Regions from separate parts of the Streptomyces sp. NPDC027663 genome, predicted to be linked through region 3. Evidence: riboswitches for the same ligand, from Rfam matches in the RefSeq annotation. Region 3 holds a riboswitch; each other region holds the start of a gene.

Region 1 (9,771 bases), on a different contig from region 3:
CAGGTTGTAGTGGGGCTGGAGTGCCACATAGCGGGCCAGGCCCTCGCTGTCGGAGAAGTCCTGCAGCGGGCCCTCGTAGGTGTCCCGGGAGACCAGGTTGTAGTGGGGCTGGAGTGCCACATAGCGGGCCAGGCCCTCGCTGTCGGAGAAGTCGAGGGAGGCCTTCAGGCGCTCGGCGGTGATGTTGGAGGCGGCGATGTGCCGGACCTTTCCGGCCTTCACCAGCTCGTCCAGCGCGCCGATGATCTCCTCGACCGGCACCTCGGGCTTGTCGAAGTGCGTGTAATAGAGGTCGATGTAGTCGGTGTCCAGGCGGCGCAGGGACGCGTCGGCGGCAGCCTTGATGTTGGCCGCTGACAGGCCCTGGAACCGGGGGTGCTGGCTGACCTTGGTGGCGATGACGACGTCGGAGCGGTTGCCGCGCGCCTTGACCCACTTGCCGATGATCGTCTCGGACTCACCGCCCTGGTTGCCCTCGATCCAGGCGCTGTAGCTGTCGGCGGTGTCGACGAAGTTGCCGCCGGCGGCCGTGTAGGCGTCGAGGACGGCGAACGAGGTCTGCTCGTCGGCGGTCCAGCCGAAGACGTTGCCGCCGAGGGAGAGGGGGAAGACCTCGAGGTCGGTGGAACCGAGTTTGTGCAGAGAAGTCATGCTCTACGTCAACGCCGGCGGTGGATGATCGCATTCCGCCGCCGGCGTCCGAGTTCCCGCGAAGGGCCGTCACCGGCTCCCGGGAAGGACGTGTCAGGGGTTGAGGCCCTTGCCCCGCAGCCATGCCATCGGGTCGATGCCGGTGGCCTGGCCGCCGGGGTGGACCTCCAGGTGCAGGTGCGGGCCGGTGACGTTGCCGGTGGCGCCGACGCGGCCGATGACATCGCCGGTGGCGACCTTCTGGCCGACGGAGACGCTGATCGAGGACTGGTGGCAGAACCACAGCTCGGTGCCGTCGTCCAGGGTGAGGATCGTGCGGTAGCCGTAGGAGCCGGCCCAGCCCGCCTCGGTGATCTTGCCGCTGTGGACGGCCTTGATGAGGGTGCCGGTGGGGGCGGCGAAGTCGAGACCGGTGTGGTAGCCGGAGGACCACATCGAGCCGGCCTGGCCGAACGTCGAGGTGATCGTGTACGAGGAGGTCGGGAGCGCGTACTGCTTGGCCAGCTCGGCCAGGCGCTTCTCCTCGGCCGCCTGCTTGGCTTCGGCCGCCTTCTGCTCGGCGTCGGCCTCGGCCTTCTCCTTGGCGGCGGCGGCCTTGGCGGCGGCCTCCTTCTCCGCCTTGGCGGCCGCGTCGGCGGTCTGCTTCTCGGCGGCGGCGAGCGCGACGGCGTGGGCCCTGCTCTCGGCCTGGCCCTGCTGCTGCTCGGCCTGGGCCATGATCCGGTTGCGCAGTGTCTCGCCGGCGTCACCGCCCTGCTCGGCCTCGGCGGAGGTCACGCCGACGCCGCTGAGCGCGGTGGTGGCCTCGGGAGCCTTGTCGGCGTCGTCGTCGAAGAGGGAGCCGACGGAAGGCAGGTCGGGAAGGGAGATGGAGACCGGCGGTTTGCCGGTGTTGGCGCTGGCCATGCCGCCCGCGCCGACCGCGGCGATCACGCCGACGCCGAGGACGGTGGAGCTGCGTGCGAACCCGCCGCGCTGCTTGGCGACGCGGTGCCGGCCACGGACGGGGGTGATGGACTCCTCGGTGGGATTCCATTCCTCCCAGGGGCCCTCCTCCGCACGGTAGGCGCCGTAGCCGAAGGTCTCGGACTCGCGCTGTGCCGGTATGAACGGGGCTTCGGGGGCAGGCCGGTTGGACGCCACGCGGGCGTACTCCTTTCCTTCCTCCGCCTACCGGGTTAGCTGACGGGTTCGGAGCAGGAAGGTCTCCTACGCGCGTATACCGGTCGTGGACTCCGTGAGTTCACGACCGCGGCATTCGCGTGATTCACCCCAGAATGGTGGTTCCCCGGTTCCCTTGCGGGATTCGGCGCGTGCGCACGGAGCCGCCTCTTGTGACGGCTGGGACGACCGCGCTGCGTTATCGAACGTTAATAGACCTGCCGGTCACTTTCCAAGCCGTTCGACTTGATCATTAACGTTTTTGCCTGCGGAACTATCGGCAAGTAGGCGACCAAACCGGGCGAGTTGGCCGTACTTGGGGAATGTTCAGTAGTCACTCGCTGTTTGATGGTGACTCAGGTGTCATGCGGAGGGCTTCCATCCGCTCACCTTCCGTGACAACACGCGGCTCGTCCGGCCGGTCCCCACGGAAACCGGTGTGCAGGCGGTCCTGCGTATGGCGTATGCTGTAACCACAACGACGCGGGGTGGAGCAGCTCGGTAGCTCGCTGGGCTCATAACCCAGAGGTCGCAGGTTCAAATCCTGTCCCCGCTACTGAAAACTCAGGGCCCGGAATCCATCGGATTCCGGGCCCTGAGTGTTTCCGGCCCCCTTGGAAGGGCCGCTCGTCTCGGGAAGCCGCTCGTGCCGGGAAGCCGCTCACCTTGGGGGAGCGCTCGCCACGGGCAGGCCGCCCGTCACCGCAGAAGATGGGCGTTCGGCGCCTTGGCGAGTTCCTCCAGCTCCGGCAGCACGACGACCTGCGCACCCCCGGCCCGCAGCACCCCCGTCCCGTCGGCAACCGCCACGAACGTGTCCGGCTCCCGCCAGGCGGTGACGACGCGGCGCACACCCGCCGCGAGGATCCGCTCGGCGCAGGGAGCGGGGCGTGAGGCGCGGCGGGCGCAGGGCTCCAGGCTGCTGTAGACCGTGGCGCCGGGCAGCCGCGGATCGGCCGGGTCGGCCTTCGCGAGGGCCGCCTCCTCCGCATGGACCACCGGGTCGGCACCTTCGCGGGAGTGGCCGCGGGCCAGCTCCGTACCGTCGGCGGCGACCACGACCGCGCCGACGCTGAACGCCGTCTCGGAAGGCGGGCACAGCGCGGCCAGCTCGCATGCGGTGCGCAGCCAGTGGCGGTCGGCGGCGGTGGGCGCCGGGCCGGCGCCGGGGGCCGTGGGCTCGTAGCGCATGAGCACGACGTCCTCGATCCGGCGGGTGTCGAGCAGCCGCAGGCGTCCGCCCTGGTAGCCACCCGGCCCGAAGAGGCGCGGGGCCGCGGGGTCGCCGACGAACAGCGGGGCGAGGACCAGCTGGAGTTCGTCGGCGAGGCCCTGCCGGAGCAGCTGGGTGTGGACCCGTCCGCCGCCCTCCACCATCAGACGCCCGACCCCGCGCACGTCGTGCAGGTGCTCCAGCAGGTCACGCCAGTCCAGATCGGGGCCGAGCGGGACGACGTCGGCGGTGCTCCCGAGCAGGCGCGAGGCCCGTCCGGCACCCTTGTCGGTCGTATAGACGAGCTTGTCGCCGCCGGTGTGCCAGAAGTTGGCCGCAGGGTCGAGGTCGCCGGAGGTGGTGACGGTGACCTTGAGCGGATATTCGGGCCTGCCCGCCCTGGTGCGGGCCGCGCGGCGCTCGGCGGAGTTGACCAGCAGGCGCGGGTTGTCGGCGCGGATGGTGCCGGCGCCGACGAGAATGGCGTCCACGGAGGCCCGCACCTCGTCGACCCGGTCGAAGTCGGCCGGGCTGGACAGCAGGAGCCGTTCGGGGCCGGTGTCGTCCAGGTAGCCGTCGAGGGAGACGGCGGCGGACAGCAGCACGTACGGCAGGGGCATCGGCGCACTCTCTTCCGGAGGGCGGACGGTCGACAGGCAGACCGCTTGGTTCAAGTTTGAAGCAAACTTACACTGGCGACATGACGACTCGCTGGCTCACCCCCGAGGAGCAGCGCGCCTGGCGCGCCTACATCGCCGCGTCCCGCCTCCTGGAGGACGCGATCGACCGGCAGCTCCAGCAGGACGGCGGTATGCCGCACCTGTTCTACTCGGTGCTGGCCAACCTGTCCGAGGCGCCCGGCCGGCAGCTGCGCATGACCGATCTCGCCGAGACGCTGAAGATCACGCGGAGCAGGCTGACGTACGTGGTGACCCGGCTGGAGCGGGACGGACTGGTGCGCCGCGAGAACTGCAGCCAGGACAAGCGCAGCTCGCTCGCACTGCTGACGGACGAGGGGATGGCCGTACTAGAGCGTACGGCACCCGGGCACGTCGAGACGGTGCGCAGCACGCTCTTCGACCGGCTCACCCCCGAGCAGGTGGGGCAGCTGGAGGCGATCTGCACGGGGATCGCGCGCGGGCTGCAGGGTGAGGACGACGGGGCGCGGGCCGGGACGGAAGAGGTGCCGTGGCGCCGGCGGTCGTCGCCGTGCTCCGGTACGCCGTCCGACTGAAGACATTGATTCAAGTTTGAAGCATGGGGGAGGGTCCCGAGCCAGCATCTGCTTCAAATCTGAAGCAGGTGCCTCGACGGAACGGAACCCGGAGACCCGCATGCCCGACATCCCCGCCGCCACCGCCGCCACCCCGCGCGCCCGTGTCCGGGTACCGCTGCGCTTCGCCGACGGCTACCGCGCCGACGCGGAGATCGTCACCTTCCACGGCCTCGCCGACGGCCAGGAGCACATCGCCGTCGTCCTCGGCGAGCCCGGCCCCGTCCCGCTGGTGCGGCTGCACTCCGAGTGCCTGACCGGTGACGTCTTCGGCTCGGCCCGCTGCGACTGCGGCCCCCAGCTGCGCGAGGCCGTCGAGCGCATCACCGACCGCGGCGGCGTCCTGCTCTACCTCCGCCAGGAGGGCCGCGGCATCGGTCTCTACAACAAGCTCGACGCCTACGCCCTCCAGGACCAGGGCCTCGACACCTACGCGGCGAACGCCGCCCTCGGCCTCCCCGAGGACGCCCGCGACTACACGGCCGCCGCGCAGATGCTCGACGCGCTCGGCATCACCGAGCTGGACCTGCTGTCCAACAACCCCGACAAGGCAGACCAGTTGCGCTCACTGGGAGTCGCCGTGCGGGACCGGGTGCCGACCGGTGTCTTCACCACGGCCCACAACGTCCGCTACCTGCGCGCCAAGGTCCTGCAGACCCAGCACACCCTGCCGCTGGCCGAACTGACGGAGTTGCCGGACCTCACGGAGCTGACGGAGCTGACGGAGCTGAACGCCGGCTAGGGAGTCCCGCCGCCCCCGGGCCCCGGGTCTCAGCCCCGGCTCCGGTCCGGGAGCCGGAGTGCCGACAGCACGCCGAGGGCGAGGAACGCCGCCGCCACGGCGTAGGTGAGCCGGAAACCGGCCGGGGCCGGGCCGCTCGCGCCCAGCACCACCGACAGCACGGCCGTACCGACGGACGCGCCCAGCTGGGCGTTGATGCTCAGCGCGGTGCTCGCCCCGGCCAGCCGTTCCTGAGGCAGATCCCGGGTCGCCGTGGTCATCGCCGGCATCAGCGTCATCCCGGCGCCGACGCCCATGACCATGCCCGCGGCCACGATCCGCCAGGGCGCCACCCCGGCCGTACCCGTCTGCCACGCCAGCAGGCCCATGCCGAGGGTGGCCACCGCGCACCCGGCCGCGATCAGCCGGCGCGGTGCGACCCGGTCCATCCGCCGGGCCGCGATCTGCATCGTCGTACCGACCACCAGCCCGACCGGCGCCCCGAGCAGCCCAGCCGTTGCCGCGCTCAGTCCCCGTTCCTGCTGCCAGTACAGCGGCCCGAGCAGCATCGAGCCGAAGTACCCGCAGGTGAAGGGGGCGAGGGTGCCGATGCCGGCGGCGAACGTGCGGTTCCGCAGCAGCCGCAGGTCCAGCAGCGGTGCGCGGACGGCGAGCGAGCGCCGTACGAAGGCCGCCGCGAGCACGGTACCGGCGAGCGTCGGCAGCAGGGTGCCGGGCGCCGTGAAGTCGCCGCGTTCGCCGCCGCGCGCAAGGCCGTACAGGAGCAGGGCCAGCCCGGGCGAGAGCATCAGCAGGCCGGGGACGTCCAGCCGGGGCGGGTCCGCACGGCGGGCGTCCGGGGCGTCGGCCGGCAGCAGCCGGACGGCGAGCAGCAGGGCCAGCGCTCCGACGGGCAGGTTGATCAGGAAGATCCAGTGCCAGGAGGCGGCGTCCACCAGCCAGCCGCCGAGCATCGGGCCGGCCACCGGGCCGACCAGGATGGGCAGCCCCAGCAGCGCCATAGCCCGGCCGAGCCGGGCCCGGTCGGCGACCCGCATGCCCATCGTCATGCCCACCGGCTGCAGCAGGCCGCCGCCCAGGCCCTGCAGCACGCGGAACGCGATCAGACTGCCCGCGTCCCAGGCGCAGGCGGCGAGCAGGGAGCCCAGCGTGAAGAGGGCCAGCGCGAGCATGTACGTCCGCCTGGCACCGATCCGGCCCATCGCCCAGCCCGCGGTCGGAATGACGGCGGCGAGCGCGAGCGTGTAGGCGGTCGCGGTCCACTGGATGGTCTCCAGCGGGGCACCGAAGGACTCCGAGAGGTGCCGCATCGCGACGTTGACGATCGTCATGTCGAGCACCGCCATGACGGAGCCCAGGACCACGACGGTGACGATGCGGTAGAGGGCGGAGGAGGCGGGGGCTGCCTCGCCGGCCGCGGGAACGGGGCTTCCGTTGCCGGGTGCGGGAACGAGAGCTGCCTCGCCGGCCGCGGGAACGGAGGCTCCCTCGTCGGCCGCGGGAGCGGAACGACTGGTGCCGGAGGGCTGGAGGGTGGTCATCGTGGCGCTCCTCAGCCCGCGTAAGGGCGTTCGGTGCGTGCGGACCGCAACGCCCGGCCCCACCAGCCGAGCTGGCCGAGCATGCCCTTGGCGGCGCCGGCGCACACGTCCGCGTCGCGCGGGACGCCGTCCTCGCCGAGGCCCGACCAGGGCCCGTGCAGGCTCACCGAGTCGCGCACGGTCACCGCGTGCAGTTCGGCGAAGACCAACCGCAGCTGCTCGACCGCGCGCAGCCCGCCGCCGAGACCGCCGTACGACACGAAGCCGACCGGCTTGGCCTGCCACTCGCGGTGGTGCCAGTCGATGACGTTCTTCAGGGACGCCGGGAAGCTGTGGTTGTACTCGGGCGTGACGACGACGAACGCGTCGGCGGCGGCGAGCCGCGGCGACACGTCCCGCAGCGCGGCGACGGCCTCCCGACTCGGCGTACCGCCCCAGCCGGGCAGCACCAGCGGCAGGTCCACGCCGGCGAGGTCGACGACGTCGAACTCGAACCCCGGGTCCGCGGCGGCGGTGGCGAGGAACCAGTCGGTGACGGCCCGGCCCAGGCGCCCCTCTCGCACGCTGCCGACGACGACGGCGACGCGGAGCGGACGGTCCTCGGCGGTACGGGCACCGGCGGTGGATTCGGTAACGGACACAGCTGTCCCCCTCTGATCTGGGCATCCGATGGCGGGCGACCACACCCGGTGGTCGCCTCACCAGCAAGGTACAACGGTCGTTGTAAAAATTACAACGACCGTTGTAGTTCGGTTAGAGTCGACTGGTCACGAAGGAGGCAGGCGTGAGCGAGACGAACGAGTCCCGGCTGGAGCGTGCACGGCACGAGGTGTCACCGCGCAAGCTGCAGAAGCAGATGGCGATCGCGAGTGCGGCCTGCACGGTCTTCGGCCGCGAGGGGTACACGCGCGCCTCGGTCGACGCGCTCGCCGCCGCGGCCGACGTCTCCACGCGGACGCTCTACAACCACTTCCCCGGCGGCAAGGCCCAGCTCTTCCAGACGGTCGTGACCTGGACGTCGAGCGAGGTCCGCGACGCCCAGCTGGCCCGCCTGCGCGCCGCACTCGACCCGGAGCGCCCGCCGCACCCCGACGACCTGGAGCGCGCGCTGGTCGCCTTGGCACGTGGCTTCAGCGGACTCCTGACCGATTACGCGAACCACTTCGCCCTGGTCCGCCACATCCACGCGGAGGCCGACCACGTGCCCCCGGAGGTCCTGGCGGCCTGGCACGAGGCGGGCCCGGAACCGGTAGCCCGGGCCGTCACCGAGGCGATGGCCCGCCTGGAGGACGCCGGCCTGTTGAACCTCCACGGCGACGCGGCACTGGCGGCGGGCCACTTCACGGCCCTGATCTCGCACAGCATCATCCAGACGACCCACTACGGCGTCCTGCCGCTGCCGACGGCGGAGACGGAGCGCCTGATCAGGGGCGGGGTGAGCGCGTTCCTTCGGGCGTACGGGACTCAGCGGACGCCTCACGAGGCCTAGCGAACGGCTCCACAGGACCCGCCGGAACGGTTCACGGATCCGGCGGACGCCTGCGCGGCCGACGCGGCGCCTCGCAGACAACTCCACGTGCAGTACTCTGCCCGCAGTGGTGTATCGAGGGCAAAACCCAGGGCTGGGACGGACATGGTGAGAAGGAACGACCAACGGCGCGCCGCGCTCGTCGACGCGGCGATCGAGGTACTGGCGCGAGAGGGCGCTCGGGGGCTGACCTTCCGGGCGGTGGACGCCGAGGCGGCCGTACCCACGGGCACCGCGTCCAACTACTTCACCAGCCGCGACGACCTGCTCACCCAGGCCGGCGCCCGTGTCTACGAACGGCTGCAGCCCGACGAGGCGCTCCTCGAACGCCAGCGGACGGCTCCCCGTGACCGGGCCTCCTATGTCGGGCTCATGCGCGAAGTCGTGGGCCGCGTCGCCTCTTTCCGCACCGGCTATCTCGCCCTGCTGGAACTGCGCCTGGAAGCCACCCGCCGTCCGGAACTGCGCACGGTCCTCACCGAACGCGTCCGCGCCGACCTCGACGCCAACGTCGCCTATCACGAGGCCAGCGGCCTCCCCGGCGACACCATGGCCGTCAAACTCCTCTACCTGACCCTGAACTGGCTGATCGTCGAACAGCTGACGCTGCCCGAGGTCCTCACCGAGGAGGAACGGGACGCACTGGTGACGGCGGCGGTGGAGCGGATCGTGCAGAACTCCTAGACCGCCCGGGAAACCGGAAGCGCGCACCGGCTCCCTCAGGCGCACGGACCCGTTCTCTCAGGCATACGCACCCGTTCTCTCAACCGCGCGCACCCGCTCCCCTCCGGCGCACGCACCCGCCCTCCTCAATCGCGCACACCCGCTCCCCCCCGGCGCGCGCACCCGCCCTCCTCAGCCGCGCGCACCCGCTCCCCTCCGGCGCGCGTCCCCGCTCCTCAGGCGCGATGGGACCGAACGGGTGACGATGGGTGTGTTCTCACCTCACCGTTCAACCCGATGGGATTCGAGGTGGATGACATGGCCTTCCCCTCCGATTCACCCGGCACGAGCCGGCCGAGCGAGACCCGGCAACCCGGCGCGCCACCGGGCGAAGGCCTGACAGCCCTGGCGAACCTCGGCTGGCAGGCCCTGTTCACCATCGGTCTGGCATCGATGGCTCTGGGTGTCGTCGTCCTGGCCTGGCCGGGCGAGACACTGCGCGTCGTCGGCATCGCCTTCGGCGTCTACCTGCTGGTCACCGGGGTCTTCCAGCTGACCGCGACCTTCGGCACGCAGGTGCCCGTGCATCTGCGCGCGCTGCACTTCATCACCGGTGCACTGTGTGTGCTGCTCGGGCTCGTCTGCTTCCGGGGCACTCTGGAGTCGATCCTGCTGCTCGCGCTGTGGATCGGCTTCGGGTGGCTGCTGCGGGGCGTCACGATGACGGCGGCCGCGGCGTCGTCCCCCGACCTGCCGGCCCGCGGCTGGCTGCTGACCCTGGGGATCCTCACTCTGCTCGCGGGCATCGTGGTGATCGTCCTGCCGTTCGGCTCGATCGGCACGCTCACCCTGACGGTCGGCATCATGGCCATCGTCGTGGGTGTCGTCGAGGTGTTCCATGCCGTCCAGTTGCGTGTCGAAGCCGGCCGTCTGACCCGGGGCACGACCCCCAGGCAGCGGCGGTCCCTGTTCCACGCCCACCCGCACCCGCAGCACTGA
Region 2 (9,771 bases), on a different contig from region 3:
TCGGCTCGGTGAGCAGCTCCGCCCCCTCGGCGGTCTCGGTCAACGGCCCGTCCCCGAGCACCTCCTCGGCGACCGCGTCGAACCCGCGGGCCGGGGTGTGGGTGGAAGCGGACGGCTCCGAGGGCAGGGTGCCGACGGGAGCCGGGGCGACGGGCGCCTCGGACACGGGCGGCTCGGGGTCCGCGAGCTGCCCGTGGGGCATGCCCCTTACGGGCTCGACCGGAACAGGCGCGTCCGCCGCGGGTGCGTCCCTCACGGGCCTGTTCGGGACGGGCGTGTCCACAGCGCGTGCGTCCGCCGCGGGGGTGCCCGCCAAGGGCCCGTTCGCCGCAGGCAGGTCCGTCACCGGGGCGTCCATCACCGGCGCCGGCCCGAACTGCCCGGTCGGAGCCTGCACGATCCCCGACGCCACGGCCACGGACTGCACGTTCGGCTGCGGCTGCGGAGTGGTCACCCGGACCGGCTCGCCCGTCACCCGGCTGGAGCCGTCCGCCGAGATCTCCAGGGGAACCACGCATCCCGAGCGGTCGTCGTGGATCGTGGCGCGTACGGGGACGCCGATGCTGATGGCCAAGCGCTGGAGGTGATTCAGTACGGCCTGCTGGATCTCCTCACCCGGTGCCGCGACGACACGCGTCCCGCCCACCGACGCGCCACCCGTGCCGAACACCCGGACCTGCACCACCGCCGGATGCGCCACGGGCTGCTGCACGCGCCTCTTCTCGAAGCTCAGTCGAGCCATCGGTGTCCCTCACTCCCCCGGCGTCGCGATCCGGTCGTACGCGTCCTGCACACCAGTCTGTCGGTTCCCTGCGGTTTCCGCGTCACCGCGACGTCACAGCCTCGCACCAGCCGCACCCTGGCCAAAGTTGATTGCGTATGCATAAAATGCACACGCCTTTATTCGTAGTACGACAAGAACCGCACCTGGGGGATCCATGAGCCGCCGCTTCCTCTTCGTCCTGGGCAGCGCCCGCGCCGAGGGCAACACCGAACTACTGGCCCGCAGGGCCGCCGAGCAGCTGCCCGGCGACGTCGAACAGCGCTGGATCCACCTCGCCGACCATCCCCTGCCCGACTTCGCGGACCTGCGGCACGACAGCGACCATGTGCGGCCGTCGCCGGACACCCCCGTCGGCCGGCTGCTGGACGCCACGCTCGCGGCGACGGACCTGGTGATCGCCTCGCCGCTGTACTGGTACTCGGTGTCCAGCCACACCAAGCGCTACCTGGACCACTGGTCGGCCTGGCTGCGCACCCCCGGCGTCGACTTCAAGGCGACGATGGCCGGCCGCACGCTCTGGGGCATCGCCGCACTGGCGGACGCCGAGCCGTCGGTCGCCGACCCCTACGCCGGCACGCTCAACAACTCCGCCGCCTACCTGGGGATGCGCTTCGGCGGGGTGCTGCTGGGCAACGGCAGCGCGCCCGGTGACGTACTCGAGGACACCGCGGCGCTGACGCGCGCGAAGACGTTCTTCGCCCAGGACGCACCCCTCGCCCGCTTCCCCTACCAGACTCCTGCCGCCTAGGGCCTTCCTTGGGCTCCGGCGGGATCCGGAAGAAAGGCCCCGGCCCCCCGCAGGCCCTACGTGCTGATGTCCTTCGCTGTGAACCCGGCCCAGGCCGCCGAGCCGAACACGGCCGCGTACAGCGCCTGGAGGCCCAGATTCCGCACCAGGTCGTCCCAGTAGACGGGGTCACGCATCAGGTCGGCGAAGGACAGCCAGTAGTGCGGGAACAGATACGGCTGCAGCGCGTGCAGCTGGGGTATCTGGTCGACGATCTGCACGGTGATCAGCAGGCCGACCGTGGTCGCCATCGCCGCGATGCCGCTGTTGGTGAGGGTCGACACGAACAGGCCGAGCGCCGCCACGCCCACGAGTGAGGCCGCGACGACCAGCGCGATCAGCAGGGCCCGGCCGAGCCCCTCGGCGAAGCTGATCCGGGTGCCGGAGATCGTCGTCAGCTCGCCCGTCGGGAAGAGCAGCGCGCCGACGGCCAGCGCGGAGACGGCGACGACCAGGGTGGCGAGCAGGCAGAAGGCCATCACGGTCGCGTACTTGGTGAGCAGCAGCCGGGTGCGGCCGGCCGGGGCGACCAGCAGATAGCGCAGGGTGCCGGCGCCCGCCTCCCCGGCGATGGCGTCGCCCGCGACGACGCCGACCGCCATCGGCAGGAAGAACGGCAGGGTCGCGGCCAGCGCCGTGAACACCAGGAACAGCCCGTTGTTGGTGATCTGCGCGATGAATGCCGGGCCCTCGCCGTTCCCGCCGCCCACCGGTCCGCCGCCCCGCGTCTCGATCTTCACCGCGATCCCGACCAGCACCGGCACCGCGGCCAGCACGCCGAGCAGGGCGAGGGTGCGCCAGCGGCGGACGGTCGTGACCAGCTCGCTGCGCAGCAACCCGAATGGCCACAGGGGACTCGGCCGGCGCACGGTGCCCGTCCGGGCCACGTCAGCCCGCGACATCGAAGCCCTCCCCGGTCAGCGCCACGAACGCGTCCTCCAGCGAGGCCCGTTCCACGGTGAGGCCCCGGACGCGGACACCCGCGGTGACCAGGGCCTCGGTCACCTCGGCGAGGTCCCGCGCGGGCGGCTCGCCGCTCACCCGGTCGCCGTCGGCGGTCACGTCCCCGACGCCCTGTTCCTTCAGCACCCGGGCCGCCTCCGCCGCGTCCGGGGTGGTCACCACCAGCCGGCCGCGCACGCCGGCCGCCAGGTCGCTCACCGCGCCCTGGGTGACGAGCCGGCCCTGCGCCATGACCGCCGCATGGGTGCAGACCTGCTCGATCTCGTCGAGGAGGTGGGAGGAGAGGAAGACCGTCGTGCCGTCGGCGGCCAGCTCCCTGATCAGGGAGCGGATCTCCCGCATGCCCTGGGGGTCGAGGCCGTTGGTGGGCTCGTCCAGGACGAGCAGCCGGCGTGGCCGGAGCAGCGCGGCGGCCAGGCCCAGGCGCTGTTTCATGCCGAGCGAGTACGCCCTCGCCTTCTTGCCGGCGGCGGCTGCGAGGCCGACCCGGTCCAGTGCCGCCGCGACGCGGGCGTGCCGGGTGCGCGGGTCGGCGGTCGGGTCGGCGGCGTCGTAGCGCAGCAGGTTGTCCCGGTCGGTGAGGAAGCCGTACAGGGCGGGTCCCTCGATGAGCGCGCCGACCTGGGGAAGGACCGTACGGGCCGCACGGGGCATGGGGCGGCCCAGCACCCGGACCGTGCCCGCGGTCGGCTCGATCAGGCCCATCAGCATGCGGATGGTGGTGGTCTTGCCGGAGCCGTTGGGGCCGAGGAAGCCGAAGACGCTGCCCGCCGGGACGGTCAGGTCGAGACCGTCCACGGCGAGCTGTCCGCCGCGGTAGCGCTTGGTGAGACCGCGCGTGGCGATGACGCTCGCCTGCGCCGCGGCCGGGTCGGGCTCCGGCGCGCCCGCGGACTCCCGCCTCGGCACGCCCGCGGCCTCCCGCCCTGCCAGGCCCGCCGAATCCCGCTCCGCCACGGACTCGGACTCCCGTTCCGCCGCGGCCGTGGGCGCACGCTTCGGCGCCTCCCCCTGCTCACGATCCGCGGCGGACGGTTCGTCCATCGGTTCCCCTCGATTCCTCGTGCCCGGATGGGTTACTTCCCCGCGTCGGCCGCCTTCACGAGGGCGTCCTTGGTCACCGCGCCGGCGTAGACCTTGCCGTCGTCGGTGATCAGGGCGTTGACCAGGCGGGTGGAGAAGACCATGCCCTTGCCGAACTTCCCGGAGACCTGGTCGCCGAGCGAGCCGAGGAAGCCGCCGAGGTCACCGCCCTGGGAGCCGGTGGGCAGGCCGCCCTCGGCTCCGGTGTCGAAGGTGGCTATGGACGTCCAGCCCTCGCCGAGGACGTTCAGCCCCTCCAGGCCCTGGGCGAAGTCCTTGCCGGACTTCGGGCCGTGCTCGCGGGCCTTCGCCTCGTCCTTCTCCTCGGTGACCTTCGCGCCCTTGGGCGGGGTGAAGTCGAACGTGGAGCCGGCAGGCCTGGCGAAGGACACCTGGGTGAAGCCGGCGTCGAGCACGGCGGCGCCGCCGCTCTTCGGGGTCAGCGTGAACTTCAGCGGCATGCCGGTCTTCGCGTCCACGGCGATGCTGATCGCACCGACCGTGGTGCCGGACTGCCTGGGCTTGATCAGCAGCTTGTAGGCGTCGCGCCCGGCGACCTGGGCGGTGCCGTCGACGGTGACGGACGTGGTGTCGTCCACCGACTTCAGGGCCTCGTCGGCGAAGTCCTCGGGCGTGGCCGGCGGCTCGGCCTGGTGGTCCTTGCCGGAGGCGGCCGCGGTTCCGTGGTAGACCTCGTTGCTCTTGCTGTCGTAGCCCCAGACGTCCTTGCCGTTGTGGATCAGGCTGTACTCCGCGCCGCTCTCCAGGAGCGACAGTTTCTGCCGGTCCGGGCCGTCGGTGGCGACGCGCAGGGTGTGGGTGCCGGAGACCAGCTCGGTAAGCTTGGACGTCGGGTCCGCGGAGGAGCCGTCGTCGCCCTGGGCCGCCCCGGACGCCAGGCTGTTCTCCAGGCCGCCGAGGTCCGGCAGGCCGAGGTCGGTGCTGATCTTCACGGTGCCGGACAGCTGCTGCACGTCCGACTTGGCGATCTTCTCGATGAGCTGCTGTGCGCTGATCTTCGGCAGGTCGGGGTCACCGGAGTCGGCGAGCGCCGGGACCAGCCCGATCGTGGCCGCCGCCACCCCCACCACCGCGACCGGTACGGCGTACCGGGCGGCCGCGCGCCGGCCGGAGCGCGGGGCAGCGTCCCGCGCGGCGTCCTCTCGCGCGGCGCCCACTGCGTCGTCGGATTCGTACGGTGCCATGTGTGCCTTACCTCCGTCGTCGGCGGCGGCTGTCCTCACGCTGGTACACCTGAGCCGCCATTCTCACCCGAATCGGTGAGGAGTGGTGATTTCCGTGGTTTCCATCTCACCAAATCAGCCGTGAAGAAGCGTCAGACCTCGGAGCCAACTGCATGTACGCCTGCGGTATGACACACGAAGGCGGCGTCTCCCCCGACCCGTAGGGGTCGTGCCGGAGAGCGCCGCCCGTACGGGTGACCGGCCTGGTCAGCCGGCCCGGTGCACCACCGCGTCGCACAGCTCCATGAGCGCCGCCTTGGCATCGCACTCCCGCAGCGGGGCCAGCGCGGCCCGCGCCTCCTCCGCGTACCGCACGGTGTCCCGACGGGCCTGCTCCAGGGCGGGGTGCGCGCGCAGCGCGGCCAGTGCCTCGGCGTGCCGGGTGTCGTCGCTGAGGTCGGAGTCCAGCAGCTCGCACAGTGCGACGTCCGCGGGCAGTCCGAGGCGGGCGGCCTGCTCGCGCAGCCGGAGCACGGGGAGGGTGGGGATGCCCTCGCGCAGGTCGGTGCCCGGGGTCTTGCCGGACTCGTGGGAGTCGGAGGCGATGTCCAGGACGTCGTCGGCGAGCTGGAAGGCGACCCCGAGCCGCTCCCCGTACTGGGTGAGCACGTCGACCACCGTCTCGTCGGCGCCGGACATCATCGCGCCGAACCGGCAGGACACCGCCACCAGGGAGCCCGTCTTGCCGCCGAGCACGTCCAGGTAGTGCTCGACCGGGTCACGGCCGTCCGTGGGACCCGCGGTCTCCAGGATCTGGCCGGTCACCAGCCGTTCGAACGCGAGGGCCTGCACCCGGACCGCCTCGGGGCCGAGGTCGGCGAGGATCTGGGAGGCGCGGGCGAAGAGGAAATCGCCGGTGAGGACCGCGACGGAGTTGCCCCAGCGCGTGTTGGCGCTCTCCACCCCGCGCCGTACGGCGGCTTCGTCCATGACGTCGTCGTGGTACAGCGTGGCCAGATGTGTCAGCTCCACGACCACGGCCGACGGCACGACGCCCGGGGCGTAGGGGTCGCCGAACTGGGCCGCGAGCATCACGAGCAGCGGCCGGAACCTCTTCCCGCCGGCCCGTACGAGGTGCTGCGCGGCCTCCGTGATGAACGGGACCTCGCTCTTGGTGGCCTCGAGCAAGCCTTCCTCGACAGCCGTCAATCCGGCCTGGACATCGGCTTCCAGAGCCTGGTCCCGCACGCTCAGCCCGAACGGCCCGACGACGGTCACGAGGGGTCTCCTGTCTGCTGGTGTCTGCTGGCGATTACACGGTTTGTCGATAGGTCGCTGCCCTCACTCAAGTCAGCGTATCCGGTCCTCTTTCGATCACCGATAGCGCCCACCGGTCCAGCCTGGGCGGTATCGACGCACGGCCGGGCATAGTTGCGATCAGATGGTAAGAACGGACATTTATTGACTTAACCGTAATTCTTGCGCCATGTCGTGACCTGGAAGCCTCTCCTAACGCCTCCTTTCGGCCATCTCTCGGTACGACAACGAGGCGTACCTCATCCGAGGTTCCACCACGAGCCCGACTTCAGGCCTGAATCCCCCGAATCCCTCATGTCTGATTTGAAGTAATTTGCTATTTCGTGAATTGGGTCACGCGCCCCTCCGGCCCACCCTGTCCGCCCGGACCCCGTCGAGCCCTTCTCCTGCTGGCGAGTTGAGGATTGGCAACCGCAAAGGATCAAGCAGCCCAAACGGCGTAGATCAAGGTCAAATGGCACGTTGTACGAATCCAGTACTTGTTCCCGACATGTGCTCTCGCATACGTTCCGGGCCGTCGGGCGGACGCCGAATCCTGCCGCCGCCCGCGTAACCCATCGACGAACTCATTCGTACGGCAGGAGCGGGGGAACCAGGTAAGCCGCCAACCCGAACGGCACACGCCGATCGGAACGGCCAGGGGTTAAGTCGTGCCTTCCCCCGGCACGGCCGGGCACCTCCCCGCCCGAACCCGACAGCTCACCTCGCAGGCGCCGGAGAGGAACCCCCCATGCCCGCTGCCGCTCAGCCCTGCCGTACCCGGAACAGCCGCCTCCTGCGCGCCTTCGCCGCCATCGGCACCGGCGCCGCCGTACTCGCCCTGCCGGTCATCGGCGCGACCAGCGCCTCGGCGGCCGACACCACGACGGCCTCCACCACCCTCGCCGGCTACCCGAACAACCTCGACGGCTGGATCCGCGAGTCGCTCGCGATCATGGCCGAGAAGGGCATCCCGGGCACCTACAACGGCATCTACCGCAACATCATCCGGGAGTCCTCGGGCAACCCCGCGGCCATCAACCTCTGGGACTCCAACGCGGCCAAGGGCATCCCCTCCAAGGGTCTGCTCCAGGTCATCGACCCGACGTTCAACGCCTACCACGTGGCCGGTACGTCGTTCGACATCTACGACCCGGTCGCGAACATCACCGCCGCCTGCAACTACGCGGCCGACCGGTACGGCTCGATCGACAACGTGTTCGGCGCCTACTGACCGGACCCGCAGCGGGCGTTACTGATATCCCGGTCAGTCGGTCGGGAACAGTCTTTCGAGGACGACGGCGACGCCGTCGTCCTCGTTCGACAAGGTGACCTCGTCGGCGACCGCCTTGAGTTCGACGTGCCCGTTGGCCATGGCGACGCCGTGTCCGGCCCAGTCGAACATCGGGATGTCGTTGGGCATGTCGCCGAAGGCGAGGGCCCGTTCGGGATGGATGCCCAGCCGCTCGGCGGCCAGCGCCAGGCCCGTGGCCTTGGTCACCCCGCTCGGCTGGAGTTCCACGGTCCCCGGCCCCGACATGGTGACCGTCGCCAGCGAGCCCACCACCGACCGCGCCACGGCCGCCAACTCGTCGTCCGACAGGCCGGGGTGCCGCAACAGCACCTTGCTGATGGGCTCGCACCACAGGTCGTCCCGTCGGCCGACCCGCAGCGCGGGAAGCGTCGGATGGGGCATCCGGTAGCCCGGCTCGATGAGCGTCAGGCCGTCCACGCCGTCCTGGTCGACCGCCGCGTAGACCTGCCCCACCTCCGCCTCGATCTTGCCGAGCGCGGTCTCGGCCAGCTCCCGGTCCAGCCGCACCGACCACAGCAGACGGTTGGTCCGGGCGTCGTAGACCTGCGCACCCTGCCCGCACACCGCGAGCCCCGTGCAGCCGAGGTCCGCGAGCAGCGGCCGCACCCGCGGGGCCGGGCGGCCGGTGACCACCAGATGCCGGGCACCGGCCCGCACCACCCGCGCGAGCGCGGCGAGCGAGCGGTCCGAGACCGTGTCGTCGCCGCGCAGCAGCGTCCCGTCCAGGTCGGTGGCGATCAGGGCATGTGCGGGGGTGGGTGCCATGATCAGAGAATACGGACACCGCGCCCCGCCGACTCACCCGTCGTTGCACGCACTTACGTGCTGACCGGCCCCAACTGTCCTGTTCCGGCTGGTCAGTTCCGGACGACCGGCCGGAGCCGGGCCTTGGACGATCAGTCCCAGGTGGTACTCGCGGGCTCCTCTACAGGAGTGCAGGACAGCCCCGTCCGGGTCTCAGCCGTGGGCCGACGCCAGGTGCTTCGCCAGGCGCGGGGAGGCGAACTCCGTACCGCAGACGAAGCGCATCACCGGGCCGTACGAGGACGCCGCCGGCAGGCCGGTGAAATACAGGCCGGGCACCGAGGAGACGTAGCCGGGGCCGAGCTTCGGCGTGCCGCGGCTGACCGCGAGCCGGGTGCGCAACTCATGGCCGAGGAAGTCCATCGCCGCGATGTCGACGCGGTAGCCGGTGGCGGCGATCACGTGGTCGGCGGTGAGCCGCTCGGTCCGACCGGCGTGGGTGCGGACGGTCAGCACAGGGCTTCCGTCCCGGACCTCGGCTCCCACCACCCGCTCGACGTCCTGCACCTGCACGCTGCTCTCGAAGCGCTCGCGCAGCCACCAGGCGCCGAGCGGGCCGAGAACCCGGCGGACCAGGTAGTGGCGAATGGTCCCGGGCAGGAAGCGGTACGGGTGCGGGTAGTAGCTGAGCGCCCACAGCGACCAGGCACGGCCGAACGGGGACTCCGGGCGGTACGTCGGCTGGTGCCAGGGCGGGGCGCCGAAGGCGACCCGGCCGCGCCCGCGCGCGACCACGCGCACGCGTGCACCCGCCTCGGCCGCGAGCGCCGCCGTCTCCAGCGCGGACTGACCGGCGCCGATGACGATCAGCTCCTTGCCGGCGAAACGGCCCAGGTCGTGGTGCTGGGAGCTGTGCGAGACCGGGGCGCTCGGCGCGGGCCCGTCGGCCGCCGCTCCCGCCAGCTCCGCCGGAAGGTGGGCGAGGCCCGACAGACCGGTGGCGACGACGACCGCGCGCGCGGTGAGCAACTCTCCCGAGTCCAGTTTGAGTTCGAAGCCGCCACCGGCGTCCCGGTCGACCGAGACCACCCGCACCTGCTCCAGGTCGGGGACCAGCTTCTGCTGGAACCACTCCCCGTAGGCGATGAAGGTCTCCACCGGGACGATGTCCTCGTCGGTCACCAGGCGGCGGATCCCGGCCGCGTCGCAGTAGTCGACGAGGGTGTGGCCGGGCTGCGGGCAGTCGAGGTTCGAGGCGGCGGGCGTCGACTTCAGGAGCATGCCCTCGGGCATGTGGTCACGCCAGCTGACCATGGGGTCGCCGAAGACACGGACGGGAATGCCCCGCGCCCGCAGATGGGCAGCGGTGGACAGGCCGAACGGCCCGGCCCCGATGACTGCAACCGGTCGAATCACGAAGTCCCTCCCCAGGACGCGATGCGCCACCCTCGTGGCCTTGCCTACTTCGTGGAGGTGCTGCTGCCGCGGCGGCTGGTCCGCCACAGCTGATACAGGTGCTTCGCGCCCGGGCGCACGAAGCGGGCGAGCATCGTGACGAACGGCAGCGGGTCGTCACCCGCCAGCCAGGCCAGCTCGGTCCCGCTCGCCTTCACCG
Region 3 (9,771 bases):
GGCCGTGGCGCTGGCTCTCGCCGATGCCGAGGTCGACGTGCCGGTGCGGCGCTTCGGCATCCCGGAACAGTTCCTCGCGCACGCCAAACGCAGCGAGGTGCTGGCCGACATCGGTCTCACGCCCGTCGAGATCGCCGGGCGGATCAGCGCGAGTCTCGCGGTGCGGGACGACGAGTGCGCGCAGGGAAGCGCCGGGGAAGGCCGGATCGCGTCCGCGGCGCCGCCGGAGCTGGTCGCGCCGTTCCCCGCGCTCCTTCGGGGCGCTGACAAGGAGAAGGAATGAGCACGGAGTTCGACCTCGGCGCCCTGCTCGCCGAGCGTGGAGCCGAACGCTACGAGCTGCATGCCAAGTACCTCAACCCGCAGCTGCCGCGCATGCTGCACACCATCGGCTTCGACAAGGTCTACAAGCGCGGCCAGGGTGCCCACTTCTTCGACGCGGACGGCAACGACTACCTGGACATGCTCGCCGGGTTCGGGGTGATGGGCCTGGGCCGCCATCATCCGGTCGTCCGCAAGGCGCTGCACGACGTGCTCGACCTGGACCTCGCCGACCTCACCCGCTTCGACTGCCAGCCGCTGCCCGGCCTGCTCGCCGAGCGGCTCCTCGCCCACAGCCCGCACCTGGACCGGGTGTTCTTCGGCAACAGCGGTACCGAAGCGGTGGAGACGGCCCTGAAGTTCGCCCGGTACGCCACCGGCAGACCGCGGGTCCTCTACTGCGACCACGCCTTCCACGGTCTGACCACCGGCTCGCTGTCGGTCAACGGCGAGAGCGGGTTCCGGGACGGCTTCGCCCCGTTGCTGCCCGACACCGCCGTACCCCTCGGCGATCTCGACGCCCTCGCCCGGGAGCTGAAGAAGGGTGACGTGGCCGCCCTGATCGTGGAGCCGATCCAGGGCAAGGGCGTGCACGAGGCCCCGCCCGGCTATCTGCGCGCCGCGCAGGAGCTGCTGCGGGCACACAAGGCGCTGCTCATCGCCGACGAGGTGCAGACCGGTCTCGGCCGCACCGGCGACTTCTACGCCTACCAGCACGAGGACGGTGTGGAACCCGACCTGGTGTGTGTGGCCAAGGCGCTGTCCGGCGGCTACGTCCCGGTCGGCGCCACCCTGGGCAGGGAGTGGATCTTCAAGAAGGTCTACTCGTCCATGGACCGTGTCCTGGTCCACTCGGCGAGCTTCGGTGCCAACGCCCAGGCGATGGCGTGCGGTCTCGCCGTGCTGTCGGTCATGGAGAACGAGCAGATCGTCGCCGGCGTGCGGACGACCGGTGAGCTGCTCAGGTCCCGGCTGGCCGCGCTCGTCGACAACTACGAGCTGCTCGCCGACGTCCGTGGCCGGGGCCTGATGATCGGCATCGAGTTCGGCAGGCCCTCGTCACTGAAGCTGCGCAGCCGCTGGAGCATGCTCCAGGCGGCACGCAAGGGCCTGTTCGCGCAGATGGTCGTCGTACCGCTGCTGCAGAAGCACCGCATCCTCACCCAGGTCTCGGGCGACCACCTGGAGGTGATCAAGCTCATTCCGCCGCTGGTCCTCGACGAGGCCGACGTGGACCGGTTCGTGGGCGCGTTCACCGCGGTGATGGACGACGCGCACGGCGGCGGAGGGCTGGTGTGGGACTTCGGCAAGACCCTGATCAAGCAGGCGGTGGCGAACCGCTGACCGTCAGGGCTCAGTAGAAGAGCACCGCGAGGAGGGCGAAGGGGTAGAGCAGTCCGATGGTGCCGAGTACGGCTCCCGTCACGGCGGTCCACAGCCGGCCGCTGCCACGGCGGGCGTAGTGGACGCCCATCAGACCGAACGTGACGGCGAGTCCCCCGGCGATGATCATCAGGGGCAGCAGGCCGAACGTGAGCGTCGGCCACACGCCCACCGCGGCCATGACCCCGAAGACGAGTGCGGTGGGACCGAGGGCGCCGGCGGGTGTGCCGGACGGGTCGGTCGTAGTGCTCGCAGGCATGAGATCCCCCTTGGTTTGAACGTGTTCAAATCCAGGGCTTGATCGTAGCAGGGTGCATAGGGGCGCCCGGATGCCCGGGGCCCTTTGCCTCAGAGGCAAGGAAATTGCCGCCCAGGCAAAAACCGGGCTGAATAGAGGCATGAACGCCTCAGACGCGGCGCCCCCGGCCGGACCGGGCGACGAGCTGCCCGCCGTCGCGCCACAGCTGCGTGCCCTGCGCCGGCGCGGGGGCCTCACCCTGGAGGCCGCCGCCCGGGCCGCCGGACTCTCGCCGGCGCACCTCTCCCGTTTGGAGACCGGGCATCGTCAGCCTTCGCTGCCGATGCTGCTCGCACTCGCCCGTATCTACGGTACGACCGTCTCCGAGCTGCTCGGCGAGACGGTCGCCGACCGGGACGCGATCGTGCGGGCCGCCGACATGGAACCGACCCGGGCGGGCGGCTGGACCTACGTCCAGGCCGGCGCCCCCGGCCGCGGCATGCAGGCCCTGCGGGTCCGCGTTCCGTACGGCTCGCAGGGCGACATCGTCCGCGTCCATCCCGGGGAGGAGTGGCTCTACGTCCTCAAGGGACGCCTGCGCCTGCGCCTCGGCGACACCGTGCACCTGCTCGCGCCCGGCGACAGTGCGCACTTCGACTCGCTCACCCCGCACCGCCTCGCCGCCGAGGACCACGACGGCGTGGAGCTGCTGTTCGTCCACACCCTGCTGCAGAGTCCCACGGCCGCACTGTGCCTGGGGCCGCTGACCGGAGAGCTGTCATGAGCAACTTCGAAGAAAAGTTCCCCCGTGCCCTGTGGATCCGACTGATCATCTACATCGCCCTCGGGCATGTCCTGGCCGCGTTCCTGTACCTGCTGTTCGCGGTGGGTGCCAAGGGCTGACCCGACCGGGCCGCCGGTCGCAGCTCAGTCCAGCAGGCGCTCCCGCAGCCGGTCCCGGTTCCCGGGGGAGAGGCGCAGGCCCTGCTCCAGGTAGGTGTCGATGCCGCCCCAGGTCTCCTCGATGCTGTCGAAGGCCGCCGCGAGGTACTCGGCGCGGGCGTCGAAGAGCGGGCTGAGCAGTTCCATCACCTCGGGGGTGTACGCCGTGTCCGCACTGCCGCTGCGGTGGACCTTGTAGCGGCGGTGTCTGGCGTTGGACTCCAGGTAGTCCGTGACGATGGCGTCCCGCTCCACGCCCAGGGCGAGGAGGGTGACGGCGATCGAGATGCCCGCGCGGTCCTTGCCCGCGGCACAGTGCATCAGCGCGGGCACGCTGTCCCCGGCGAGCGCATGCAGCACCTGGGAGTGCTCGGCGGTGCGCTCCTTGACGATCTTGCGGTAGGAGGCGATCATCCGGCCCGCCGCCTTGCCGTCGTCGAGAATCTCCCGCAACTGGTCCAGGTCGCCGTCGCGGACCATCTTCCAGAACTCGGCGCCGTCGGCCGGGTCGCTCAGCGGAAGGTTCACGTTCCGCACGCCGGGCAGCTCGACGTCGGGGCCCTCCAGCTTCTGGTCGGCGGTGTTGCGGAAGTCGAAGATCGTGTGCAGGTCCAGGGAGGCCAGGAATGCCGCGTCCTTCTCGGTCGCGTGTGCCAGGTGCCCGCTGCGGAACAGGACGCCGTAGCGCACCCGCCGGCCGTCCACGGTCGGCAGCCCGCCCACGTCACGGAAATTACGCACTCCGGCCAGTTCCGGCTCGGTCGACGGGACCTGCTGCGTCACGGGTACTCCTCCCGGTCGGCCCCGCCGGCGCGGCTCGTCGACGGGCGCTCCGTCGACCATACGGCATCGATTTCCTCAGGCAATGAGTTGTCCACAGGCATTGTCAGGCAGGTCCGTGGCCCTTGATGATGTTGGCACTTGAGCGGATCTGTTGACACCTGTGAGGTCTCGATGGTGGACATCGCCGAAGACGGTCGTACCTGGCTCCTGTCGGGCCCGAGCAGCAGTTATGCCCTGCATCTCACCGACGCGGACGAACTGCTGCACCTGCACTGGGGTCCGCGCATCGCCCTCGCCGACGCCGAGGCCCTCGCGGTGAGCCCGCTGCCCGGCTACTGGCCCTTCGAGTCCCCGCTCGACGGCCGCGAGGAGTACCCCGTCGAGGGCGGTCCCCGCTTCGTCCGCCCCGCCCTCTCCGTGCGCACCGAGGAGCGGCGCGGGACGCAGTGGCGCTTCGTGTCGCACGACACCGAGGGCGCGGACCTGCGCCTTCGTTTCGACGACGACGGCGTGGGGATCACCCTGCACTACCGGATGCGCGGCGATGTCGTCGAGCGCTGGGTGACCGTCGAGAACGGCGGTCACGCGCGCGTGGAACTGCTGCGCGCCGACGCGGCCACCTGGACCCTGCCCGACCGTGAGGGCTGGCGGCTGTCCCAGCTGCACGGCCGCTGGGCCGCCGAGTCCCGGCTCACCACCGCTCCCCTCACCTACGGAGAGAAGGTCATCGGCAGCCGCCGCGGCCACACCGGCCACCAGCACCTGCCCTGGGTCGCCCTCGACACCGACGCCACCGAGGAACGCGGCGAGGTCTACGGCTGCGCGCTCGGCTGGTCCGGCTCCTGGCGCATCGCGGTCGCCCAGCTCCCGGACGCGCGCGTGCAGATCACCGGCGGCGCCGGCTACGACGACTCGGGCCTGCTGCGCCTGGAGCCGGGGGAGTCGTACACCACCCCGGTATTCGGGGGCCTGTGGAGCGACGGCGGTTTCGGCGGCGCGAGCCGCACCTGGCACGCCTACCAGCGCACCTGTGTCATCCCGGACGCGGAGCGGGACCGTCCGGTGCTGTTCAACTCCTGGGAGGCGACGAACTTCGGCATCTCCGAGGAGCAGCAGGCCGTCCTCGCCCGGCGCGCCGCGGAGATCGGCGTCGAGCTGTTCGTGGTGGACGACGGCTGGTTCGGCGCCCGTACCAGCGACCGGGCCGGCCTCGGCGACTGGACGCCCAACCCGGACCGCTTCCCGCACGGCCTGGGGCCCCTCGCCGACCAGGTGCACGGCCTCGGCATGCAGTTCGGCATCTGGGTCGAGCCGGAGATGGTCAACCCGGACAGCGATCTCTACCGGTCCCATCCCGACTGGGTGCAGTACCAAACGGGACGCAAGCGGACAGAACTGCGCAATCAACTCGTCCTCAACCTCGCCCGCGAGGACGTCCGGGAATATCTCTGGGACCGGCTGGACGCCCTGCTGTCCAGCGCCCCCATCGACTACGTGAAGTGGGATTTCAACCGCTGCTTCACCGACGCCGGCTGGCCGGGGGACCCGTATCCGCAGCGCCTGTGGGTGGACCACGTGCACGCCCTGTACGGCCTGCTGGACCGGTTGCGCGCGGCCCATCCGGGGGTCGCCTTCGAGTCCTGCTCGGGCGGTGGCGGCCGGATCGACCTGGGAGTGCTGAGCCGTACCGACGAGGTGTGGACCTCCGACAACACCGACCCGCTCGACCGGCTGGCCATCCAGCACGGCTTCACCCAGATCCACCCCGCGCGCGTGATGTCCGCCTGGGTCACCGACAGTCCGAACACCCAGCTCAACGGGCGGGTCAGCTCGCTGCGCTTCCGGTTCGTCAGTGCCATGGCGGGCGTCCTCGGCGTCGGCGGCGACCTCACCGAGTGGACCGACGCGGAACTGGCGGAGGCCCGGCACTGGGTGGAGCTGTACAAGGAGATCCGCCCCGTCGTGCAGCGCGGCGACTTGTACCGGCTGCGCCCTCCGACGGGTGGCCTGAGCGCCGTCCAGTACGTACTCGGCGAGGAGACCGTGGTCCTGGCGTGGCTGCAGGCGCAGAGCTACGGCGAACCGGTGCCGGCGGTGCGGCTGCGCGGACTCGATGCGACGGCATCGTACGAATGCCGCGAAACAGGCGAAATTCACAGAGGGGCGGTGCTGCTGCACCACGGGCTGTGCACCGGACTCACGGGCGACCTGGATGCGACGGTTCTCCGTCTGCGCCGCATCTGAGCTTTCTGTCCGAATTAGCGGTCTTCATCACAACTCGCTGTGGAATAAGGGGTCATGGTGGCACGTGGCGTGAGGAGGGTCATATCCGTGACCGTGAGTGGCGCGTCATGTCCATGCAATAGCGGCGCCGAAAAGGGAAATCGAAGGCTGAAGGAGGCGGGAATTCACGGAGGGTGACCATGAATTCCCGTATCCGATCACCCGAAACCCGAACAAGCGGAACCGGCTGCTTGTTTCCGTGTGTTCGGCTCGCTTACGTTCGCCACCAATCCGGACGGAATGCCGAATCCTGCCGCCGCCCGGAGTCCCCACACACTTGACCCGTGTACGGCAGGAGCGGGGGACCCATCAGGTACGACTGCCTGTCCCGGTCTCCGCGACAGGCTAGGGGTGAAGCCGTGCAGCGCGCGGCCGGGCAGCTCCAGTCCGAACCCGACAGCTGACCTCGCAGGCGCCGGAGAGGAATTGCGCCATGCCCGCCAAGGGTAAGCACCGACGCCCCAAGACCCAGCGTTTTTCCCGCTCCGTCGCCGTCGCCGGAACCGGCGGCGCCGCACTGGCCCTCCCGCTCTTCGGGGCCGCCGGAGCGCACGCCGCGACCCCCGCGCAGCCCGTTTCCGGAAAGGCCGTGCAGTCCGTTCCGAACACGGTGAAGAAGGCCCCCGCACAGCCGGATTCGAGCGTGCGCACCTACACCGTGCGGAGCGGTGACTGCCTCTCGAAGATCGCCGACGAGCAGCACGTCGCCGGTGGCTGGCACCGGCTGTACGACGACAACCGCCAGACCGTCGGCGCCGACCCCTCGCTGATCCGCCCGGGCCTGAAGCTCAGCGTCGGCAAGAAGGCCGCGCAGCCCCGCACCGAGTCCGCCGCCCCGCAGCACACCTCGGCCGCTGCGAAGCCCGCCCGGTCCGCCGCCTCCCAGCCCGCCCAGCCGCCCGCCTCCGCCGCCCCGCAGGCGAAGGCCACCGGCTACACCCTCCCGGTCGCCGGTGCCACCATCGGCACCGCCTACCACACGGCCGGCAGCATGTGGTCCAGCGGCTACCACACCGGTGTCGACTTCGTCGTCCCGACGGGCACCTCCCTCAAGGCCGTCGCCGCGGGCACCGTCGTCTCCGCCGGCTGGGGCGGCGCGTACGGCAACCAGGTCGTCATCAAGCTCGACGACGGCTACTACGCCCAGTACGGCCACCTGTCGCAGCTCTCCGTCTCGGCCGGCCAGAGGGTGACCGCGGGCCAGCAGGTCGGCCTCTCCGGCGCCACCGGCAACGTGACCGGCCCGCACCTGCACTTCGAGATCCGCACCACGCCCGACTACGGCTCCGACATCGACCCGGTCGGCTACCTTCGCCAGCACGGCGTCCCCGTCGGCTGAGCGGCGCCCCGCGCGAACACCACCTGCCTGACACGCCAGCGAAGGCCGGACCCCCGACCCCCGGGTCCGGCCTTCGGTATTCCCTGATTGGCAAATTATTTAAGAGTGTCTCATCTCACCGTTCGTCAACCCCGGCCTACGGTCGCGTAGGTCACATCCGAAGGTGAATCATGGTCCGACGTGGCAGACGATTCGAAGAATGACAACAGATCAGTGATCGGGTCGTACGTGGCGGTGGGGGACAGCTTCACCGAGGGCGTCGGCGACCACGGTCCCGACGGGGCGTTCGTAGGGTGGGCCGACCGTTTCGCGGTGCTGCTCGCCGACCGGCGTCCCGAGGGCGACTTCCAGTACACCAACCTCGCCGTACGCGGAAAGCTGCTGGACCAGATCGTGGCCGACCAGGTCCCCAAGGCCGCCGAACTGGCCCCGGACCTGGTCTCCTTCTGTGCCGGCGGCAACGACATCATCCGCCCGGGCACCGACCCGGACGAGGTGGCCGAGCGGTTCGAGCGTGCCGTGGCCAGGCTGACCGAGGCTGCCGGCACGGTGATGGTGACGACCGGTTTCGACACCCGGGGCGTCCCCCTGCTCAAGCACCTGCGGGGCAAGATCGCGACCTACAACGGGCACGTCCGCGCCATCGCCGACCGGTACGGCTGCCCCGTGCTCGACCTGTGGTCCCTGAAGTCCGTGCAGGACCGCCGGGCCTGGGACAGCGACCGGCTGCACCTCTCGCCCGAGGGGCACACGCGCGTGGCGCTCCGGGCCGGGCAGGTCCTCGCCCTCGACGTCCCGGCCGACCCCGAGCAGGCGTGGCCCCCGCTGCCTCCCCGGGGCACCCTGGAGGTCCGCCGCGACGACGTCCAGTGGGCGCGTGAGTACCTCGTCCCGTGGATCGGGCGGCGGCTGCGCGGCGAGTCCTCGGGGGACCATGTGACCGCGAAGGGCCATCTGTCGCCGGACGACATCAAGATGCGGATCGCGTCGGTCGCCTGACGCTTCCCGGCCGTGCCCCGGACCGCCGTAGGCGCGGGCCGGGGCACGGTGGCGTGCACGGTGGGGCGCGGTGCCCCCGCGTCCCGTGGGGTCCGGCCGTGGGTGCGGGTGGGGGGACACGCGGTCGCGGCCCGGAAAGGGGGGCGGGACCGGCAGCGGGCCGGGGGGCGCGGTGCGCGGACGCCCCGGCGGTTCGCTCACCGCTCCCGTTCGGTCAACCCATGCCGGTCCAGGCCCAGTTCCCGGGCCAGGGCGTCGTCCACCCACTCCTGGGCCCGGGACCGCGGCACTCCGCCCGGGTACGACGTCAGCTGCACGGCCAGCCCGTCCAGCAGCGCGGTCAGCCGCAGCGCCGCACCGGCCGGGTCCGGGCAGACGAACTCGCCGGCCGCCACGCCCTCGGCGATGACCTCCGTGATCGCCGCCTTCCACTGCTTGTCCAGATCCCGGGTGACTTCGCGCAGGGCGGGCTCGCGCAGGGCCACCGCCCAGCCCTCGATCCACAGCCGCCACCCCTTGGCCTGTCCGGTCGGCGCGTACCAGCGCACCGCGGACCGCAGCCGGCGCAGCGCCGACGTCCGCCGGTCCAGCAGCTTGCGCAGATGCGCGAGATCGTCCTTGGCCGCGAAGGTGAACGCTGCGGCGACCAGCTTCTCCTTCGTGGAGAAGTGGTACAGCACCAGCGCGTTGCTCACACCGAGGGCCGCGGCCACGTCGGCGATCCTCACCGCCGCAACGCCCCGCACCTCGATCTGCTCGATGGCAGCCCGCAGCAGCTCCTCCCGCCGCTCCGCCACGCTCAACCGCACTCTCGCCACGCGGTCACCCTAGTCGCTGCCGCCGGTGCCGCCTAAGTCGTCGGTCCGCCCCGGTTCGGCCGCGGACGCGCGAGAGCGGGGAACAGTGCCCCGCACCGTGGACGTCCGGGCGGTCCGGTCGGGCGAGGGTGCCGCTCGGCCGGGACAGCCGTACGACCGGGACGGCCCCTGTCACCGGTACCACCCGAACCGCTCCGCGATCACCGGCAGCCGGTCGGTCACCAGAGCGTGCGCGGCCGCGCGCGGGGTCGTGCCGTCGGCCGCCGCGCGGTCGAGCATCAGGCCGACCAGGGCGCGCATCGAACGCCGGATGCGGGCGAACGCCTCGTCGGCGTCGGCACCGATGTCGCCGAACAGGGTCCACCACCACCAGGCGTTCGTCCCGGAGTTGACCACCACGTCCGGCAGTACGGTCACCCCGCGCGCGGCCAGCAGCGCCTCCGCCTCGGGCATGACAGGCATGTTGGCGGCCTCGACGATCCAGCGGGCACCGATCCGCTCCTGGTTCGTGGTGTCGACGGCGTACGACACGGCCGCCGGCACCAGCACCTCCGCGTCCACGGACAGCCAGGCGTCGCCGGGCAGTTCGCGGTCGCTGGGGCGCAGCACCCCGCGGTCGACGGTGCCGTAGCCGTCCCGCGCGGCCAGCAGCGCCTCGACGTCGA

Evidence for each region. A riboswitch is a leader RNA that binds a small molecule or an ion and turns the genes downstream of it on or off. The one in region 3 is predicted to bind cyclic di-AMP.
Region 1: it holds a riboswitch for cyclic di-AMP, as region 3 does, so the genes downstream of both, ACZ4SF_RS35680 (M23 family metallopeptidase) here and ACZ4SF_RS11065 (M23 family metallopeptidase) in region 3, are expected to answer to the same signal.
Region 2: it holds a riboswitch for cyclic di-AMP, as region 3 does, so the genes downstream of both, ACZ4SF_RS08705 (transglycosylase SLT domain-containing protein) here and ACZ4SF_RS11065 (M23 family metallopeptidase) in region 3, are expected to answer to the same signal.

The regions. Positions count from the first base shown of each region.
Region 1 is NZ_JBVHSK010000023.1:21,771-31,541, forward strand. It holds partial or broken gene ACZ4SF_RS35675 (aldo/keto reductase) at 1-651, opposite strand, end outside; gene ACZ4SF_RS35680 (M23 family metallopeptidase) at 745-1,794, opposite strand; cyclic di-AMP (ydaO/yuaA leader) riboswitch at 1,804-1,973, opposite strand; tRNA gene ACZ4SF_RS35685 (tRNA-Met) at 2,295-2,368, shown strand; gene ACZ4SF_RS35690 (dihydrofolate reductase family protein) at 2,512-3,645, opposite strand; gene ACZ4SF_RS35695 (MarR family winged helix-turn-helix transcriptional regulator) at 3,726-4,259, shown strand; gene ACZ4SF_RS35700 (GTP cyclohydrolase II) at 4,360-5,040, shown strand; gene ACZ4SF_RS35705 (DHA2 family efflux MFS transporter permease subunit) at 5,070-6,581, opposite strand; gene ACZ4SF_RS35710 (NADPH-dependent FMN reductase) at 6,593-7,222, opposite strand; gene ACZ4SF_RS35715 (TetR/AcrR family transcriptional regulator C-terminal domain-containing protein) at 7,366-8,070, shown strand; gene ACZ4SF_RS35720 (TetR/AcrR family transcriptional regulator) at 8,215-8,793, shown strand; gene ACZ4SF_RS35725 (HdeD family acid-resistance protein) at 9,091-9,771, shown strand.
Region 2 is NZ_JBVHSK010000002.1:830,488-840,258, forward strand. It holds gene ACZ4SF_RS08675 (hypothetical protein) at 1-742, opposite strand, end outside; gene ACZ4SF_RS08680 (flavodoxin family protein) at 939-1,532, shown strand; gene ACZ4SF_RS08685 (ABC transporter permease) at 1,589-2,473, opposite strand; gene ACZ4SF_RS08690 (ABC transporter ATP-binding protein) at 2,460-3,578, opposite strand; gene ACZ4SF_RS08695 (LolA family protein) at 3,611-4,822, opposite strand; gene ACZ4SF_RS08700 (polyprenyl synthetase family protein) at 5,069-6,079, opposite strand; cyclic di-AMP (ydaO/yuaA leader) riboswitch at 6,667-6,844, shown strand; gene ACZ4SF_RS08705 (transglycosylase SLT domain-containing protein) at 6,849-7,331, shown strand; gene ACZ4SF_RS08710 (HAD family hydrolase) at 7,365-8,177, opposite strand; gene ACZ4SF_RS08715 (FAD-dependent oxidoreductase) at 8,370-9,572, opposite strand; gene ACZ4SF_RS08720 (carboxylate--amine ligase) at 9,617-9,771, opposite strand, start outside.
Region 3 is NZ_JBVHSK010000003.1:384,357-394,127, reverse strand. It holds gene dxs (1-deoxy-D-xylulose-5-phosphate synthase) at 1-283, shown strand, start outside; gene ACZ4SF_RS11095 (aspartate aminotransferase family protein) at 280-1,665, shown strand; gene ACZ4SF_RS11090 (hypothetical protein) at 1,676-1,963, opposite strand; gene ACZ4SF_RS11085 (helix-turn-helix domain-containing protein) at 2,103-2,726, shown strand; gene ACZ4SF_RS11080 (DUF6126 family protein) at 2,723-2,845, shown strand; gene ACZ4SF_RS11075 (tyrosine-protein phosphatase) at 2,870-3,667, opposite strand; gene ACZ4SF_RS11070 (alpha-galactosidase) at 3,839-5,911, shown strand; cyclic di-AMP (ydaO/yuaA leader) riboswitch at 6,215-6,380, shown strand; gene ACZ4SF_RS11065 (M23 family metallopeptidase) at 6,384-7,289, shown strand; gene ACZ4SF_RS11060 (SGNH/GDSL hydrolase family protein) at 7,503-8,288, shown strand; gene ACZ4SF_RS11055 (TetR/AcrR family transcriptional regulator) at 8,486-9,106, opposite strand; gene ACZ4SF_RS11050 (glutamate dehydrogenase) at 9,278-9,771, opposite strand, start outside.